DNA from 2 places in the Streptomyces sp. NPDC046859 genome. Region 1 is predicted to be linked to the other one. Evidence: riboswitches for the same ligand, from Rfam matches in the RefSeq annotation. Region 1 holds a riboswitch; the other holds the start of a gene.

Region 1 (8,780 bases):
AGGCCAGGAAGTCATGAGTAGCCAAGACATCCCAGAAGAGAAGCTGCCCGCTGAGCAGGGCGCCCACGTAGCGGTGGCGGACGAGAAGCACCCCTTCGCCGACCCGGGGCTGCCTCCGCACGAGCACCGGATCCAGGACGTCGACGAGCGGGCCGCCAAGCGGTCCGAGCGCACGGTCGCCCTGCTGTTCACGGTGTCCATGCTGGCCACCGTCGGCTTCATCGCCTCGTACGTGGCGATCCCGCACGACAAGTCGATCTTCGTCTTCCCGATCGGTCACCTCAACGCGCTGAACTTCGCGCTGGGCCTGACCCTCGGCGCGGCGCTGTTCAGCATCGGCGCCGGCGCGGTCCACTGGGCCCGCACGCTGATGTCCGACGTCGAGGTGGCGGACGAGCGGCACCCGATCGCCGCCGACCCCGACGTCAAGGCCAAGGTCATGGCCGACTTCAAGCAGGGCGCCAAGGAGTCGGCGCTGGGCCGCCGCAAGCTGATCCGCAACACGATGTTCGGCGCGCTGGCCCTGTTCCCGCTCTCCGGCGTCGTGCTGCTGCGCGACCTCGGCCCGCTGCCCGGCACCAAGCTGCGCCACACGCTGTGGTCCAAGGGCAAGCTGCTCGTCAACATGAACACGAACGAGCCGCTGCGTCCCGAGGACGTCGCGGTCGGTTCGCTGACCTTCGCCAAGCCCGAGGGCCTGGAGGAGCACGACCACGATTTCCAGAACGAGATCGCCAAGGCGGCCCTGATGATCATCCGGCTCCAGCCGGACGACATCAAGGACAAGCACGAACTCGACTGGTCCTACCAGGGCATCGTGGCGTACTCGAAGATCTGCACCCACGTCGGCTGCCCGATCTCCCTGTACGAACAGCAGACGCACCACGCGCTCTGCCCCTGCCACCAGTCCACCTTCGACCTCTCCGACGGCGCCAAGGTCATCTTCGGCCCGGCCGGTCACCCCCTGCCGCAGCTGCGCATCGGTGTGAACGACGAGGGCTACCTCGAGGCGCTCGGCGACTTCACGGAGCCCGTCGGTCCTGCATTCTGGGAGCGCGGATGAGCACTTCAGAGACCAACGAGTCCCGCGCTCGCGGGAAGGCGCCGGCCGGCGAACGCGTCGCCGACTGGGCCGACGGCCGTCTGGGGATCTACTCCCTGGCCAAGGCCAACATGCGCAAGATCTTCCCCGACCACTGGTCGTTCATGCTGGGTGAGGTCTGCCTCTACAGCTTCATCATCATCATCCTCACGGGTGTGTACCTGACGCTGTTCTTCCACCCGTCGATGAACGAGGTGGAGTACCACGGCAGCTACGTCCCGCTGCAGGGCCAGCTGATGAGCGAGGCGTTCAGCTCCACGCTGCACATCTCCTTCGACGTGCGCGGCGGTCTGCTCATCCGGCAGATCCACCACTGGGCGGCGCTGATCTTCCTCGCCGGCATGTTCGTGCACATGATGCGCGTGTTCTTCACGGGCGCGTTCCGCAAGCCGCGTGAGATCAACTGGCTGTTCGGCTTCCTGCTGTTCGTCCTGGGCATGTTCACCGGTTTCACCGGCTACTCGCTCCCGGACGACCTGCTCTCCGGCACCGGTGTCCGCTTCACCGAGGGCGCGATCCTGTCCATGCCGATCGTCGGCACGTACATCTCGTTCTTCCTCTTCGGCGGTGAGTTCCCGGGCGTCGACTTCGTGGCCCGGTTCTACTCGATCCACATCCTGCTGCTGCCGGGCATCATGCTCGGCCTGGTCGTCGGCCACCTGATCCTGGTCTTCTACCACAAGCACACGCAGTTCGCGGGCCCCGGAAAGACCAACAAGAACGTCGTCGGCATGCCGCTGCTGCCGGTCTACATGGCCAAGGCCGGAGGCTTCTTCTTCCTGGTCTTCGGTGTCATCGCGGTCATCGCGGCCATCGCGCAGATCAACCCGGTGTGGGCCATCGGCCCCTACCGTCCGGACATGGTCTCCACCGGCGCCCAGCCCGACTGGTACATGGGCTTCGCCGAGGGTCTGGTCCGCTACATGCCGGGCTGGGAGATCAACCTGTGGGGTCACACGCTGGTCCTCGGCGTGTTCATCCCGCTGGTGCTCTTCGGCGTGGTCCTCGCGGCGATCGCGGTCTACCCGTTCATCGAGGCCTGGGTCACCGGCGACAAGCGCGAGCACCACATCCTGGACCGCCCGCGCAACGCCCCGACGCGCACCGCGTTCGGCGTCGCCTGGATCACGGTGTACATGATCGGGCTGGTCGGCGGTGGCAACGACCTGTGGGCCACCCACTTCCACCTGTCGATCAACGCGGTCACCTGGTTCGTCCGGATCAGCTTCTTCGTCGGACCGGTCCTCGCGTTCATCATCACCAAGCGCATCTGCCTCGGCCTCCAGCGCCGGGACAAGGACAAGGTGCTGCACGGCCGCGAGTCGGGCATCATCAAGCGCCTGCCGCACGGTGAGTACATCGAGATCCACGAGCCGCTCAGCCAGGACGCGATGTACACGCTCACCGCGCACGAGCAGTACAAGCCGGCCGAGATCGGCCCGGCGGTCGACGAGAACGGCGTCGAGCGCAAGGTGAAGGCGTCCGAGAAGCTGCGCGCCAAGCTCAGCAAGTCGTACTACGGCCCGGACGGCCAGATCCCCAAGCCGACCGTCGACGAGTACAAGGAGATCACGAGCGGCCACGGCCACCACTGATCGCTGCACCGCCACACACGCAGAGGGGCCCCGTCCGGTCTTCGGACGGGGCCCCTCTCCGTGTCCGGCGCCTGGATAGGGTGGACCTCGTTGAGACCGATGTCCCGAAGTGCGGGACACCTGACCCTGGAGCGGCTTATGAGCGCTGTGACCCCCGCTGGAGGCGACACCGCGGCGGGCCGTTCCTGGCCCGAGGTCCTGAGCGCCCTGCTGGCCGGCCGGGATCTGAGCGCCGCCGACACCGCCTGGGCGATGGACCGGTTCATGAGCGGCGAGGCCTCCGACGCGCAGATCGCCGGGTTCATGGTCGCCCTGCGCGCCAAGGGCGAGACGGTCGAGGAGATCAACGGCCTGGTCGAGGCGATGTACGCGCACGCGCAGCCGCTGGACATCCCGGGGCCCGCCGTGGACATCGTCGGCACCGGGGGCGACCGGGCCAGGACGGTCAACATCTCCACGATGTCCGCCGTCGTGATCGCCGGGGCCGGCGCCAAGGTCGTCAAGCACGGCAACCGCGCCTCCTCCTCGGCGAGCGGCTCCTCCGACGTGCTGGAGAAGCTGGGGATCAACCTGGACCTGTCGCCCGAAGGGGTGGCCCGGGTGGTCGACGAGGCCGGGATCACCTTCTGCTTCGCCGCCAAGTTCCACCCCTCGATGCGGTTCGTCGGCGGGGTACGCCGGGACCTGGGCATCCCGACCTCGTTCAACCTGCTCGGCCCGCTGACCAACCCGGCCCGCGTCGGCGCCTCGGCCGTCGGCTGCTTCGACACCCGCATGGCGGGGCTGATCGCGGGTGTCCTCGCCGAGCGGGGCTCGTCCGCGCTGGTGTTCCGCGGCGACGACGGCCTCGACGAGCTGACGACGACGGCCACCTCACGCGTGTGGGTGGTACGCGACGGCGTGGTCCGCGAGGAGAGCTTCGACCCGCGGGACATCGGCATCGAACTGGTGCCGGTGGAGGCCCTGCGCGGCGCCGACGCCTCCTACAACGCGGAGGTCGCCCGGCGGCTGCTGGACGGGGAGACCGGGCCCGTCCGGGACGCCGTCCTGCTCAACTCGGCCGCCGCGCTGGTCGCGCTGGACCCCGCGGACGCCCCGCTCACCGAGCAGATCCGGCTCGGCATGGCGAAGGCCGCCGAGTCCATCGACTCCGGCGCGGCCAAGCGGACGCTGGAGCGCTGGGTGGCCGCCAGCAACGCCTGACGAACGAGTGCCGTCCCGCGATCCGGACACGGGTTGCGGGACGACGATCATCTCGCGTACTTTCCCGTACCAGGTCATGAGTGACAGTCATGAGGCCCCGGCCGACTGTCCGGCAACCCTCCGTCCGTGGCGGGGTGCCCCGGGTGAAGACCAGGCCGCAGGCAGCGAGGTCTGCGGCAAGCGCGGATCCCTCACGATTCCAGGGATCCTGGTCGTCGAGGAGTCCTCCGTGAGCAAGCGAATGCGATAGGGCCGCCGAGCCCCGCCTCCGCACACCCTTCTTCACCTTCACTCTTTCTCTCACGGAGTTCCGTCATGTCTGTCTCCAGCGCTGCCTCCGTCCAGGACATCTGTGCCCCGCTGCCCGTTCTGGGCGGCGATGTCACCGTCCCGCTCGTCACCGGTGGCGAGGTCACCTACGCCGCCCTCGACTACGCCGCCAGCGCCCCCGCCCTGCAGCGGGTCTGGGACGACGTGGCCGCCTACGCGCCGTACTACGGCAGCGTCCACCGGGGCGCCGGGTACCTCTCGCAGCTCTCCACCGACCTGTTCGAGAACGCCCGCCGGACCGTCGCCGAGTTCCTCGGCTGCCGCGACGACGACCAGGTCGTCTTCACCCGCTCCACCACCGACTCGCTCAACCTGCTCGCCGCCGCCCTCCCGGCCGGCTGCCACGTCTTCGTCTTCGAGACCGAGCACCACGCCTCCCTGCTGCCGTGGCGCGACGCCGGCGTCACCTTCCTCGACGCGCCCCGCACCCCCGGCGAGGCCGTGCGGACCCTGGAGCGCGCCCTGGCCGACCGCGACCCCCACGGCCCGGCCCTGGTCTGCGTCACCGGCGCCTCCAACGTCACCGGCGAGCTGTGGCCCGTACGGGAGCTGGCGGCGGCCGCGCACGCGCACGGCGCCCGGATCGTGCTGGACGCCGCGCAGCTCGCCCCGCACCACCCGGTGAGCGTCCGCGACCTGGACGTCGACTGGGTCGCCTTCTCCGGGCACAAGCTGTACGCCCCGTTCGGCTCCGGCGTCCTCGCGGGCCGCTCCGACTGGCTGCACGCGGCGGAGCCGTACCTCGCGGGCGGCGGCGCCAGCCGCACGGTGACCCGGCGCGAGGACGGGGGACTCGACGTCGAGTGGCACGACGGCGCCGCCCGCCACGAGGCCGGCTCCCCGAACGTCATCGGCGCCTACGCCGTCGCCTCCGCCTGCAAGGCCCTCACCGAGGCCGGCTTCGACGGCCTGGTCGCCCGGGAGCGGTACCTGATCGAGAAGGTGCGGGCCGGCCTCGCCGAGGTGCCCGAGGTCCGCGTGCTGTCGCTGTTCGGCGACGACGCCCCGCGCGTCGGTGTGATCTCCTTCGTCGTGGAGGGCTGGAACAGCTCCCACTTCGCGGCCGCCCTGTCCGCGGAGTACGGCATCGGGGTCCGCGACGGACTGTTCTGCGCCCACCCGCTGGTGCGGACCCTGCTGGGCAGCGACCCGCAGACCCAGGGGGAGTGCGGTGCCCCGGAGGCGGCGCCGGGCGAGAAGTCCCTCAACGCGATCCGGGTCAGCTTCGGCGCCGGGACGCCGGACGAGCACGTCGAGCGGTTCGTGACGGCCGTGCGGGAACTGGTGACGGACGGCGCCCGGTGGAACTACCGGACCGAGAACGGCCGTTGCGTGCCCGACACCTCGGCCTGAGCGGCCCGCGCCCGGCGGCGCGCCGGCACGGCCGGCGCCGCCGGGAAACGCCGTCTCAGCTGTCGAGGCCGATGGCGAACGCGGCCTCCAGGTCGTGCTGGGAGTAGGTGCGGAAGGCGACGTGGGTGTCCGTGCCCTCGACGCCGGGGATCTTGCTGATCCGGCCCGGGATGACCTCCGCCAGGTCCTCGTGCCGCTTCACCCGCACCATCGCGATCAGGTCGTAGGTGCCGGTGACCGAGAAGACCTCGCTGACGCTGTCCAGCGACGCGATCTGCTCGGCGATCTCGGGGATCCGGTCCACGCTGGTCTTGATGAGGACGATCGCGGTGATCACGGCTTGTTCTCTCCCTCGGGGGCCGGAGCTCGGGTGCTCCTCACTCTAGTGCGCCGCCCGAAGCGCGCCCACGCGTAGCCGAAGCCCAGGCCGAAGCCCACCAGATGCGCCAGGTACGCCACCCCCGGCCCCGGTCCCGCCCGGCCGGCCGCGACCCACTGGACGGCCACCCAGAAGGGCAGCACGATCCAGGCGGGGAAGCGCAGCGGTAGGAAGAGCAGGAACGGCAGCAGGCTTGTCACCCGTGCCGTGGGGAACAGGAAGAGGAACGCGCCGAGGACCGCCGAGATCGCCCCGGAGGCGCCGACCAGAGGCTGGGTGGAGTCGTCGTTCGCGGCCGCGTAGCCCAGCAGGGCCAGATAACCGCAGCCCAGGCAGAACAGCGTGAACTGCACCCGGCCCATCCGCTCCTCGGTCATCGCGCCGAACACGTAGAGGAAGAGCATGTTGCCGAGCAGGTGCACCCAGCTGCCGTGCACGAAGAGGGCCGTGACCGGGGTGAGCGCCGCCCGGGGCGTGCCCGCGAAGAGGTCCGCAGGCACCACGCCCCAGCGGTGGAAGTAGGCCCGCTGCGCGGCGAGCAGCTCCTCGCCGGCGCCGAACGCCGGATTGAGGCCGGCCGCCGGCCCGGCCAGGAACAGCGCGGCGCACAGGACGATCAGTGTGTGCGTCACCGGCGCCGACGGCCTGCGGGCCGCGGTGCCGGACCGGGCCGGGGAGCGCGCCGGGCGCCAGGTGCGGATCATGAATACAGAGCATGACGTAACGGGACGCACTCCCGCAGACCGCCTCGCCGCCGCGGACGGGCGGGCGGCGAGTACCCGCCAGGCCGTAGGGTTACGAGCCACACGCCCCGCCAGCCCGGGGCGTGGCGGACAATAGAAGGCCTAGAAGGAAAGAGCGCGGTCACGATGACGGTTCCCCTGCCCACCGAGACGACGCGGTGGCGCTGCACTCTCTGCGGCAACCTCACCCGCTTCGACGTGACGCGTTCGTCCAAGGTCGTCGAGTACGTCCACCTCGATCTGGCCGGCGAGCCCAAGGTCGAGGAGCGCGAGGTGCTCAGTGAGACGATCGAGGCGGTCCGCTGCCGCTGGTGCAACGCGGTGGACAAGGTGGAGCTCGTGGACAGGCCGGGCGCCGATTCCTGACAGGGACGGCACCGCACACGTATTGGGGTGACGGATGGTGGAGACACAAGGCGGGGGGCCGGACGACGGCGCCGCTGAGGTGCTCGACCGTCCGCTGCCCGACGGTGTGCGCCGCAGGGTCGTGCAGATCGTGTCCGACGGGTTCGGCGGACTGACCGTGGGCGAACTGCCCGCGCAGCTGCGGCAGTACGCCAGATTCGCGCCGAACCGCCGGGCCAAGTTCGCGGGGAACGCGATGGCGGCCGCGCTGGAGACCGATCCGCTGTTCCGCCAGCGGATCGGGGAGAAGCTCAGAGAGGCCCAGCCGGAGCTCACCGGCGCCCTCGACGCCGGCTCGGCGCCCGCGGCCGCGGACCCGCTCGACGTGGCGGCCGCGGCCTATGTGCTGCGGCCCGCGGGCTGGGTCAAGCTGGTCACCGCGGCCGGTGAGGAGGCCCAGCGGGCCGACGCCGAGCGGGCCGGCGAGGAGAGCCGTGCCGAGCTGGAGCGGCTGCGCGAGGAGCTGGCGCAGGCCCGCGAGCACACCCGGCACGAGACCGAGCGGCTGCGCGCGGAGCTGGACGCGGCGAAGAAGGAGGCCGAGTCCCTGCACCGCAAGCTGCGCTCGGCCCTCAGCGACGTCAAGCGCGGCGAGGCGGCCCTGCGCAAGGCCCAGGTCGAGACCGAGGCCGTACGGGCCGAGGGGAACACCCAGGTGTCGGCGGCCGAGAGCGAGACCCGGCGGCTCAAGGCGCGGCTCGCGGAGTCCGAGGCGGCCCTGGAGGCCACCCGCCGCGCCGCCCGCGAGGGGCGCAGCGTGGAGGACATGCGCGTACGGCTGCTCCTGGACACCCTGCTGGACGCCACCCAGGGACTTCGGCGCGAGCTGGCGCTGCCGCCGGTGTCGGTGCGGCCCGCCGAGACCGTGGACGCCGTCGAGCCGGGCCGGATGTCCCCGAAGGACATCGCCGCGCGGGCGCTGTCCGAGCACGACCCGGCCATCCTCGACCAGCTACTCGCCCTGCCGCAGGCGCACTTGGTGGTCGACGGCTACAACGTCACCAAGACCGGCTATCCGCAGATGCCGCTGGAGAAGCAGCGCCTGCGGCTCCTCGGCCAGCTCTCGCAGCTCGCCGCGCAGACCGGCGCCGAGGTGACCTGTGTCTTCGACGGGGCCGAACTGGCCGCGCCGGTGCTGCTGGCACCGCCGCGCGGCGTGCGGGTGCTGTTCTCCAAGCCGGGGGTGACGGCCGACGAGCTGATCCGTCAGCTCGTCCGCGCCGAGCCGCCCGGCCGGCCGGTCATCGTCGCCTCGACGGACCGCGAGGTGGCGGACGGGGTCGCACGCGCCGGCGCGCGCCCCGTGGCATCTGCGGTACTTCTCAAGCGCCTGTCCTGAAGCGCCAACGTACAGGCACTATGCCCGAATTGGCGGGGCGATCGCGCCACCCAGCGTCAATCTCGCGTGACGACCTGTGAGTTGTGTGTAAAGAATGACGGCTGGGGTGAGATTTTTCCGGTGAGGATTTGATCTGATCACAAGAGGGTCACTAGGGTCTGGGCTCGAACCTCCGAGCGGGTGATCACTCAGAAGAAGGAGTTCACCTCCGTGGCGTCCCACCGTCGACCCAAGCAGCCCAGCCGTGCACGTGTGACCGTGCTCACCACCGCGGCAGCCGCCGCCGTGGCCATCAGTTCCCAGGCGGCCAACGCGGCACCCAGCGAGAAGC
Region 2 (8,780 bases), on a different contig from region 1:
ACGCTCGCCAAGCACCGGCACTTCCTGCGCTTCACCACCCGTGATCTCACCGACGAGCAGGCGGGCACCCGGAGCACCGCCAGCGCGCTGTGTCTGGGCGGGCTGATCAAGCACGTCGCGTCGGTGGAGCGGAGCTGGGCCGCCTTCATCGTGGAGGGGCCGAAGGCGATGCCCGACTTCTCGGCGATGACCGAGGCGGACTTCGCGAAGCGGGCCGACGAGTTCACGATGCTGCCGGGCGAGACGCTGGCCGGTGTGCTGGCGGAGTACGACGAGGTCGCCCGGAACACCGACGAGCTGGTCGCGAAGCTCCCGGACCTGAACGCCTCCCATCCGTTGCCGCAGGCCCCGTGGTTCGACGCGGACACGCGGTGGTCGGCCCGCAGGGTGCTGCTGCACATCATCGCCGAGACCGCGCAGCACGCCGGTCACGCCGACATCATCCGGGAGTCCCTGGACGGTGCGAGGACGATGGGCTGAGCGAGGGCGCGAAGGGGTTGGGGAGTGCCCCAGACTGGGGTCCATGAACCACGCCCAGATGACCGCCCTGGGCCGTGCTCTCCGTGTCCTCGGTGAGCACGGCGACGCCCTCACCGCGGACACGCCCGACGCCAGGCTGCACGAGATGAAGGCGGATCTGCGCCGCGCGCTGGAGCTGCTGGACGAGAGCGTCACCGGCGCCGCGCCCGCGACGCGCTGCCCGGAGCATCCGAACGGACCGGTCGACGAGAACGCGCACGACCTGTGCCTGCTCTGCGAGACCCGGCGCCGGGCCGCGCGGCGTTCGGAGTTCAACGGCCCCGACCTGCCCCGCTCCCCCGAGCGCACGGCGCCCTCCCGGTACGGGGTGCGGGGCGACCGCCCACAGCCCCAGCAGCGCTGGCTGCCGGAGCTGTGGAACGGTCAGGAGTGGCAGTTGTGCGGCACCCCGCGCCGCGACCGCCGGGAGGCCGAGCTGTATCTCGCCGCCCAGCGGCGCGGACCGCGCCCGGCGATGGCCTACCGGCTCGTGCACGAGTTCACCGACTACGAGGTGCTGCGGAGCTGGGGCACCCCGGTGAAGGTCGACATCGAGCCGCTGGGCAATCTGTAGGCGCTGCTCGGCCGGGGGGCCCTGGGGGCCGGGGTCAGCTCAGGGTCTTCAGCGACGCGGCGTCGTACGGCTTCAGCTCGTCGAAGCGGCCTTCGAGGACCTTCGCCGCCCAGTGCGGGTCCTGCAGGAGGGCGCGGCCGACGGCCACCATGTCGTACTCCTCGCGCTCCAGCGCGTCCAGCAGGTCGTCGAAGCCCTTGAGGACGGAGCCCTCGCCGGCGAACGCCTTGATGAAGTCGCCGTCGAGGCCGACCGAGCCGACCGTGATGGTGGGCCTGCCGGTCAGCTTCTTCGTCCAGCCCGCGAGGTTCAGGTCGGAGCCGTCGAACTCCGGGATCCAGTAGCGGCGGGTGGAGGCGTGGAAGGCGTCGACACCGGCCGCGGCGAGCGGGGCGAGGATGGCCTCCAGCTCCTGCGGGGTCTCGGCGAGGCGGGCGTCGTACGCCTCCTGCTTCCACTGCGAGTAGCGGAAGACGACGGGGAAGGAGGCGGACACCCGCTCGCGCACGGCGGCCACGATCTCCGCCGCGAAGAGGGTGCGGGCGACCGGGTCGCCGCCGTAGGCGTCGGTGCGGCGGTTGGTGCCCGCCCACAGGAACTGGTCGACGAGGTAGCCGTGGGCGCCGTGGATCTCCACGCCGTCGAAGCCGATGCGCTCGGCGGCCGCGGCGGCGTCGGCGAAGGCGCCGATCACGTCGTCCAGGTCCTGCCGGGTCATCGCCCGGCCGGTGGGCTCGTCGGCGCCGATGCGCAGCCCCGAGGGCCCGACGGCGGGGGCGTCAGCGAAGGGCGGCTGGCCCTGCTCGCGGACCATGCCGATGTGCCACAGCTGCGGCACGATCGTCCCGCCCGCCGCGTGCACCGCCTCGGCGACCTTCGCCCACCCGGCGAGCTGCTCCTCGCCGTGGAACCGGGGCACCCGGTCGCTCTGCCCGGCCGACGGATGCCCCACATAGGTACCCTCGGTGACGATCATGCCGACGCCTGCCGCGGCCCGGCGCGCGTAGTACGACAGGACGTCCTCACCGGGGACACCGCCGGGCGAGAACATCCGGGTCATCGGCGCCATCACGATGCGGTTCGGGACGGTGAGGCCGTTGATCACGGCCGGCCGGGACAGGATCTCGGCCGCTCGGGAGGCGGTGGGCTGGGCGAGGGTCATATGGGGTGCTCCTCGGAAGGGGTTCCGGTCGACTGACCGGGCAGTATGTGCACGTGCATTGTTGCACCACATTAAGCACTTCCCGGCGCCCGGCGCATCCCGCTCGCCCTCCCACCCGCTGTGACCCCGGACACGCCGGAGGGCGACACCTCCTGCGAACAGGAAGTGCCGCCCTCCGCGTAGGACGTGGATCGACCGGAGCCGGAGCCCCGAGGACGATCAGAAGTCCATGTCACCGCCCGGCATGCCGCCGCCGGCCGGGGCCGAGGCCTTCTCCGGCTTGTCGGCGATGACGGCCTCGGTGGTGAGGAACAGCGCGGCGATCGACGCGGCGTTCTGCAGCGCGGAGCGCGTCACCTTGGCCGGGTCGATGATGCCCTCGGCGACCAGGTCGACGTACTCACCGGTCGCGGCGTTCAGGCCGTGACCCGGGGTGAGGTTGCGGACCTTCTCCACCACGACGCCGCCCTCGAGGCCGGCGTTGATGGCGATCTGCTTCAGCGGGGCCTCCAGCGCCAGCTTCACAGCGGCGGCACCGGTGGCCTCGTCGCCCTGCAGCTCCAGCTTCTCGAAGACCTGGGAGGCCTGCAGCAGGGCCACGCCACCACCGGCGACGATGCCCTCCTCGACGGCCGCCTTGGCGTTGCGCACGGCGTCCTCGATGCGGTGCTTGCGCTCCTTGAGCTCCACCTCGGTGGCGGCACCGGCCTTGATGACCGCGACACCGCCGGCGAGCTTCGCCAGGCGCTCCTGCAGCTTCTCGCGGTCGTAGTCCGAGTCGCTGTTCTCGATCTCGGCGCGGATCTGGTTGACCCGGCCCTGGACCTGCTCGGAGGAGCCGGCACCGTCGACGATGGTGGTCTCGTCCTTGGTCACGACGACCTTGCGAGCCCTGCCCAGGAGGTCGAGCGTGGCGTTCTCCAGCTTGAGGCCGACCTCCTCGGAGATGACCTCGCCGCCCGTGAGGATGGCGATGTCGCCGAGCATGGCCTTGCGGCGGTCGCCGAAGCCCGGGGCCTTGACCGCGACGGACTTGAAGGTGCCGCGGATCTTGTTGACGACCAGGGTCGACAGGGCCTCGCCCTCGACGTCCTCGGCGATGATCAGCAGCGGCTTGCCCGACTGCATGACCTTCTCCAGGAGCGGGAGCAGGTCCTTGACCGAGGAGATCTTGGAGTTCGCGATCAGGATGTACGGGTCGTCGAGGACGGCCTCCATACGCTCCATGTCGGTGGCGAAGTACGCCGAGATGTAGCCCTTGTCGAAGCGCATACCCTCGGTGAGCTCCAGCTCCAGACCGAAGGTCTGGGACTCCTCGACGGTGATGACGCCTTCCTTGCCGACCTTGTCCATGGCCTCGGCGATGAGCTCGCCGATCTGGGTGTCGGCGGCGGAGATGGAGGCCGTGGAGGCGATCTGCTCCTTGGTCTCGACGTCCTTCGCCTGCTCCAGCAGGGCGGCGCTGACGGCCTCGACGGCACGCTCGATGCCGCGCTTGAGGGCCATCGGGTTGGCGCCGGCGGCCACGTTGCGCAGGCCCTCCTTGACCAGGGCCTGGGCGAGGACGGTCGCGGTGGTCGTACCGTCACCGGCGACGTCGTCCGTCTTCTTGGCGACTTCCTTGACCAGCTCGGCGCCGATCTTCTCGTACGGGTCCTCGAGCTCGATCTCCTTGGCGATGGAGACACCATCGTTGGTGATCGTGGGGGCGCCCCACTTCTTCTCGAGGACGACGTTGCGGCCCTTGGGGCCGAGCGTCACCTTGACGGCGTCCGCGAGCTGGTTCATGCCGCGCTCGAGGCCGCGCCGCGCCTCCTCGTCGAACGCGATGATCTTGGCCATGTGAAGTGGTCCCTCCAGGACTGGGGGTGATTCCTTCGGACCGCGCCCGCGCCCGCGACGGACGGCTCGCCGGCCGCGTGGTTCCTTGCCCCACCTGGCCTGCGGGCCTCACCGACCCGGTCCTCCTTTGTCACTCTCACCTTCAGAGTGCTAACGCCAATGATTAGCACTCGGGGTACGAGAGTGCAAGGCGCCCGGGCGGGCGGCTGCCCGCGCACAGGGGCGCGCGGGCACGGCGAAGGGCCCGCGCCCCCCAGGAGGCGCGGGCCCTTCGAAGAAGAACGTCGCTGCTGTTCGTCGACGCGTGCTTCAGCTGGTCGCCAGCCGGACCATGTCCGCCTGCGGCCCCTTCTGACCCTGCGAGATCTCGAAATCGACCCGCTGGCCCTCTTCCAGGGTGCGGTACCCGTCCATCTGGATCGCGCTGTAGTGGACGAAAACATCCGCACCACCGTCGACCGCGATGAAGCCGTACCCCTTCTCCGCGTTGAACCACTTGACGGTGCCCTGAGCCATGCCTAACTCCCCTATTACTGGCCCTTGCACAGATCCACACTTCGCGGATCCGGGTCAGACCTCGCCCCCCAATCGGTCGGGGGCGTGCGCCGGAACGCGTCGACCGCGGCTGAATGTATCTGCCCAACTGCCGTCTGCAACAGGTCAATCGGACGAGAAATCCAGGCACGACCGGTCGGGAATGTGGCGACAATTCCGCTGACTTCAGGTCAAGTCGGGCCGGGCAAACGGAACAAAAGCCGCATAGGGCCCGCGGACTTTGGCTACTTCTTGTCGGGCCGGCGGCAGAAATCAAAGACGGCCGGCCTGTGGGCCAGCGACGCGTTCCCCAACTGTACCCCGCTCAACCACACAGAATTGCCTCCTCCGCTTCTCTCACGGAGGAGGCAATTCGCTGAACACTCGGTAACCAGCGTTACCGGAGGTAATGTTCGGTCATCCGGTCAGCCGCCGGCGACGGCCGGAATGATGGAGACCCCTGCGCCGTCCGGGGTGGCGGTCTCCAGACCCTGCTCGAAACGCACGTCGTCGTCGTTCACGTACACGTTGACGAAGCGCCGCAGCTTGCCCTGGTCGTCCAGCACCCGGGCCGCGATCCCCGTGTGGTTCTTCTCGAGGTCGGAGATGACCTCGGCCAGGGTGGCGCCCTCGGCGGCGACCTCGGCCTGCCCGCCCGTGTAGGTGCGCAGGATGGTCGGGATACGAACGGTCACGCTCATGCGAGGCCAGCCTCTCGGAAGGAGTCAAGGTTGGGACGAATCGTCGCGGTGAGGCCCGTACCCGCCACCGCGTCCAGCGTCTTGAGGCCGTCGCCGGTGTTCAGGACGACCGTGGTCTTGGCGGGGTCGAGCACCCCGCTCTCGATGAGCTTCTTCGTGACGCCCACCGTCACCCCGCCCGCGGTCTCGGCGAAGACGCCCTCGGTCCGCGCGAGCAGCCTGATCGCCTCGACGATCTCCGCGTCCGTCACGTCCTCCACGGCACCGCCCGTGCGGCGGGCGATGTCCAGGACGTAGGGGCCGTCGGCCGGGTTGCCGATCGCGAGCGACTTGGCGATGGTGTCCGGCTTCTGCGGGCGGACCACGTCGTGACCCGCCTTGAAGGCGGTGGACACCGGCGAGCAGCCCTCGGCCTGGGCACCGAAGATCTTGTACGGCCGGTCCTCGACCAGACCGAGCTTGATCAGCTCCTGGAGGCCCTTGTCGATCTTGGTGAGCTGGGAGCCGGAGGCGATCGGCACGACCAGCTGGTCCGGCAGCCGCCAGCCGAGCTGCTCGCAGATCTCGTACGCGAGCGTCTTGGAGCCCTCGGCGTAGTACGGCCGCAGGTTGACGTTCACGAAGCCCCAGCCCTCGCCGGCGGGGTCGCCGATCAGCTCGGAGCAGAAACGGTTCACGTCGTCGTAGTTGCCCTCGATGCCGACGAGTTCGCCGCCGTAGATCGCGGCCATGACGACCTTGCCCTGCTCCAGGTCGTGCGGGATGAACACGCACGAGCGGAAGCCGGCGCGGGCCGCGGCGGCGCCCACCGCGCCGGCGAGGTTGCCCGTCGACGAGCAGGACAGGGTGGTGAAGCCGAAGGCACGCGCGGCCTCCAGGGCCTGCGCGACCACGCGGTCCTTGAAGCTGTGCGTCGGGTTGCCGGAGTCGTCCTTGACGTACAGACCGCCGGTGACGCCCAGTTCCCGGGCGAGGTTGTCGGCCTTGACGAGCTTGGTCCAGCCGGGGTTGATGTTCGGCTTGTCCGCCACGTCGGCCGGGACGGGCAGCAGGGGCGCGTAGCGCCAGATGTTCGCGGGGCCCGCCTCGATGCGCTGACGGAGCTTCTCGGTGTCGTATCCCGAGAAGTCGTAGGCGATCTCCAGCGGGCCGAAACACTCCTCGCAGGCGAAGACCGGGCCGAGCGGTACCCGGTGGCCGCACTCGCGACAGGACAGCGCGGCGGCGGGGCCGAGGTCTACGGTGGAGTCGGTGCTGCTTGCAACAGTCTGCACAGCCATGTGAGGCGAGGCCCTTTCTCCTCATCTTCCTCACGACGCATCTCGCCGTGAGACGGATTTGGCACCTTCCCTAGCCGGGAGCCTCGCGGAGACGATCAACGGTGACGATCGACGCTGATCTACGAGAACCGACTGGAGGGTTGCCGGGGCTTCATCGGGCCGTGTCCCTCTGCCCCTCTGGATGAGCGGTATGCGGTTGTCATGCGGTTGTGAACGGCGAGCGACCCCTGACATGCGATGGTCACTCGCGTTGTTCAAGACTGTAACCGAAGGCCAGGACAGTTGAGGGAGCCGTCCGAACCGCGAGATGGATCACCGACGTCGTTCGACAGTGAGGAGCCGCCGACCGTGCTGGAAGAAGTCGAGCGCTGGCTGATCAGCCGCTCCTGGTCCCTGGCCGACCGTCCGCTGCACCACGTGCTGGCCGCCAAGCAACGCTCGGGGCAGTCGGTCTCGGTCGTCCTGCCCGCCCTGAACGAGGAGGAGACGGTCGGCGACATCGTCTCGATCATCGCCCACGACCTCGTGCACCAGGTGCCGCTGGTCGACGAGATCGTCGTCGTCGACTCCGGGTCCACCGACCGCACCGCCGAGGTCGCGGCGGCGGCCGGCGCGCGGGTCGTCCACCGCGACGACATCCTGCCCCGTATCCCCGCCGTGCCCGGCAAGGGCGAGGTGCTGTGGCGCTCGCTGCTGGTGACGGGCGGGGACGTCGTCTGCTTCGTCGACGCCGACCTGCGCGAGTTCTCCTCGGACTTCGTCGTCGGCATCGTCGGCCCGCTGCTCACCGACCCCGGCGTCGACCTGGTCAAGGCGATGTACGACCGCCCGCTCGGCGGCGCGTCCGGGCAGGGCGGCCGGGTCACCGAGCTGATGGCCCGCCCGCTGCTGAACATGCACTGGCCGCAGCTGGCCGGATTCGTACAGCCCCTCGGTGGCGAGTACGCGGCCCGCCGCGCCCTGCTGGAGCAGCTGCCCTTCCCCGTCGGCTACGGCGTCGAGCTGGGCATGCTGGTGGACGCCCTGCACCTGGTGGGTCTGGACGCCCTCGCGCAGGTGGACGTCGGTGTGCGCAAGCACCGGCACCAGGACGGGCAGGCGCTGGGGCGCATGTCCGCCGCGATCTACCGCACCGCCCAGCTGCGGCTGGCGCGCGGGCATCTGGTGCGCCCGGCGCTGACCCAGTTCGAGCGCGGCGCGGACGGTTTCGAGCCACGGACGTACTCGGTGGACACCGAGGAGCGGCCGCCCATGGTGGAGATCGCGGAGTACGCGGCGCGCAGGGTCGCGTGAACGCCGCACCCCGGCCGTATACAGCGCGTACGTGAGCCCCCACTGAGCCGAACCGCACGTTTGAGCGTTTCCGGGCCGGGCTAGGTTGAGGCGTATGGCTTCCCCGCAGACTGCTGCCAAGGTACTGGTCGCCTCGAACCGCGGCCCGGTCTCGTACGAGGTGCGCGACGACGGTTCGCTGCACAGCAAGAGGGGAGGTGGCGGAGTCGTCTCCGGGCTGTCGGCGATCGGCCCGGACGCGGGCGCCCTGTGGGTGTGCTCGGCGCTCTCCGACGGCGACCGGGAGGCGGTGCGCCGGGGCGTCGGCGAGGGCGGCGTGCTGATGCTGGACATCCCGGCCGACGTGCACGCGGACGCCTACAACGGCATCGCGAACTCGGTCCTGTGGTTCGTCCACCACATGCTCTACCAGACGCCGCTGGAGCCGGTCTTCGACGCGGAGTTCCGGCGGCAGTGGGCCTCGTACGAGACCTACAACCGCGCCTTCGCGGAGGCCCTGGCCGAGCGGGCGGCCCCCGGGGCGGCCGTGCTGGTGCAGGACTACCACCTGACGCTGGTGCCCGGGATGCTGCGCGAGCTGCGTCCTGACCTGCGGATCGGGCACTTCTCGCACACGCCTTGGGCGCCGCCGGAGTACTTCGCGATGCTGCCCGACGACATCGCCCGGCAGGTGCTGGGCGGGATGCTCGGCGCGGACCGCCTCGGCTTCCTCACCCGGCGCTGGGCGGACGCCTTCGAGGCGTGCTGCGAGCGGTTCGCCGACGGGCTCGGCGGCACCCGGACCGGGGTGCACGGCCTGGGCGCGGACGCGGACTTCCTGCGGGCGCGGTCGCACGAGGCCGACGTGGCCGAACGGATGGCGGCCCTGCGGGACG

Evidence for each region. Region 1 has a riboswitch for S-adenosylmethionine ahead of ABZ899_RS08330 (aminotransferase class V-fold PLP-dependent enzyme). Riboswitches for the same ligand answer to the same signal wherever they lie in the genome.
Region 2: another riboswitch for S-adenosylmethionine. It lies ahead of thrC (threonine synthase); the one in region 1 lies ahead of ABZ899_RS08330 (aminotransferase class V-fold PLP-dependent enzyme).

What each region holds. Positions count from the first base shown of each region.
Region 1 covers NZ_JBEYXR010000005.1:4,641-13,420, forward strand. Annotated here, with positions in the region: gene ABZ899_RS08310 (c-type cytochrome) at 1-17, shown strand, start outside; gene ABZ899_RS08315 (Rieske 2Fe-2S domain-containing protein) at 14-1,063, shown strand; gene ABZ899_RS08320 (cytochrome bc complex cytochrome b subunit) at 1,060-2,697, shown strand; gene trpD (anthranilate phosphoribosyltransferase) at 2,836-3,900, shown strand; SAM riboswitch class IV at 3,973-4,089, shown strand; gene ABZ899_RS08330 (aminotransferase class V-fold PLP-dependent enzyme) at 4,216-5,583, shown strand; gene ABZ899_RS08335 (Lrp/AsnC ligand binding domain-containing protein) at 5,639-5,920, opposite strand; gene ABZ899_RS08340 (rhomboid family intramembrane serine protease) at 5,917-6,666, opposite strand; gene ABZ899_RS08345 (hypothetical protein) at 6,832-7,071, shown strand; gene ABZ899_RS08350 (NYN domain-containing protein) at 7,106-8,449, shown strand; gene ABZ899_RS08355 (NlpC/P60 family protein) at 8,660-8,780, shown strand, end outside.
Region 2 covers NZ_JBEYXR010000018.1:132,211-140,990, reverse strand. Annotated here, with positions in the region: gene ABZ899_RS25545 (DinB family protein) at 1-480, shown strand, start outside; gene ABZ899_RS25540 (hypothetical protein) at 524-1,093, shown strand; gene ABZ899_RS25535 (NADH:flavin oxidoreductase) at 1,128-2,255, opposite strand; gene groL (chaperonin GroEL) at 2,475-4,097, opposite strand; gene ABZ899_RS25525 (cold-shock protein) at 4,407-4,613, opposite strand; gene ABZ899_RS25520 (MoaD/ThiS family protein) at 5,057-5,332, opposite strand; gene thrC (threonine synthase) at 5,329-6,612, opposite strand; SAM riboswitch class I at 6,631-6,800, opposite strand; gene ABZ899_RS25510 (glucosyl-3-phosphoglycerate synthase) at 6,961-7,905, shown strand; gene ABZ899_RS25505 (trehalose-6-phosphate synthase) at 8,000-8,780, shown strand, end outside.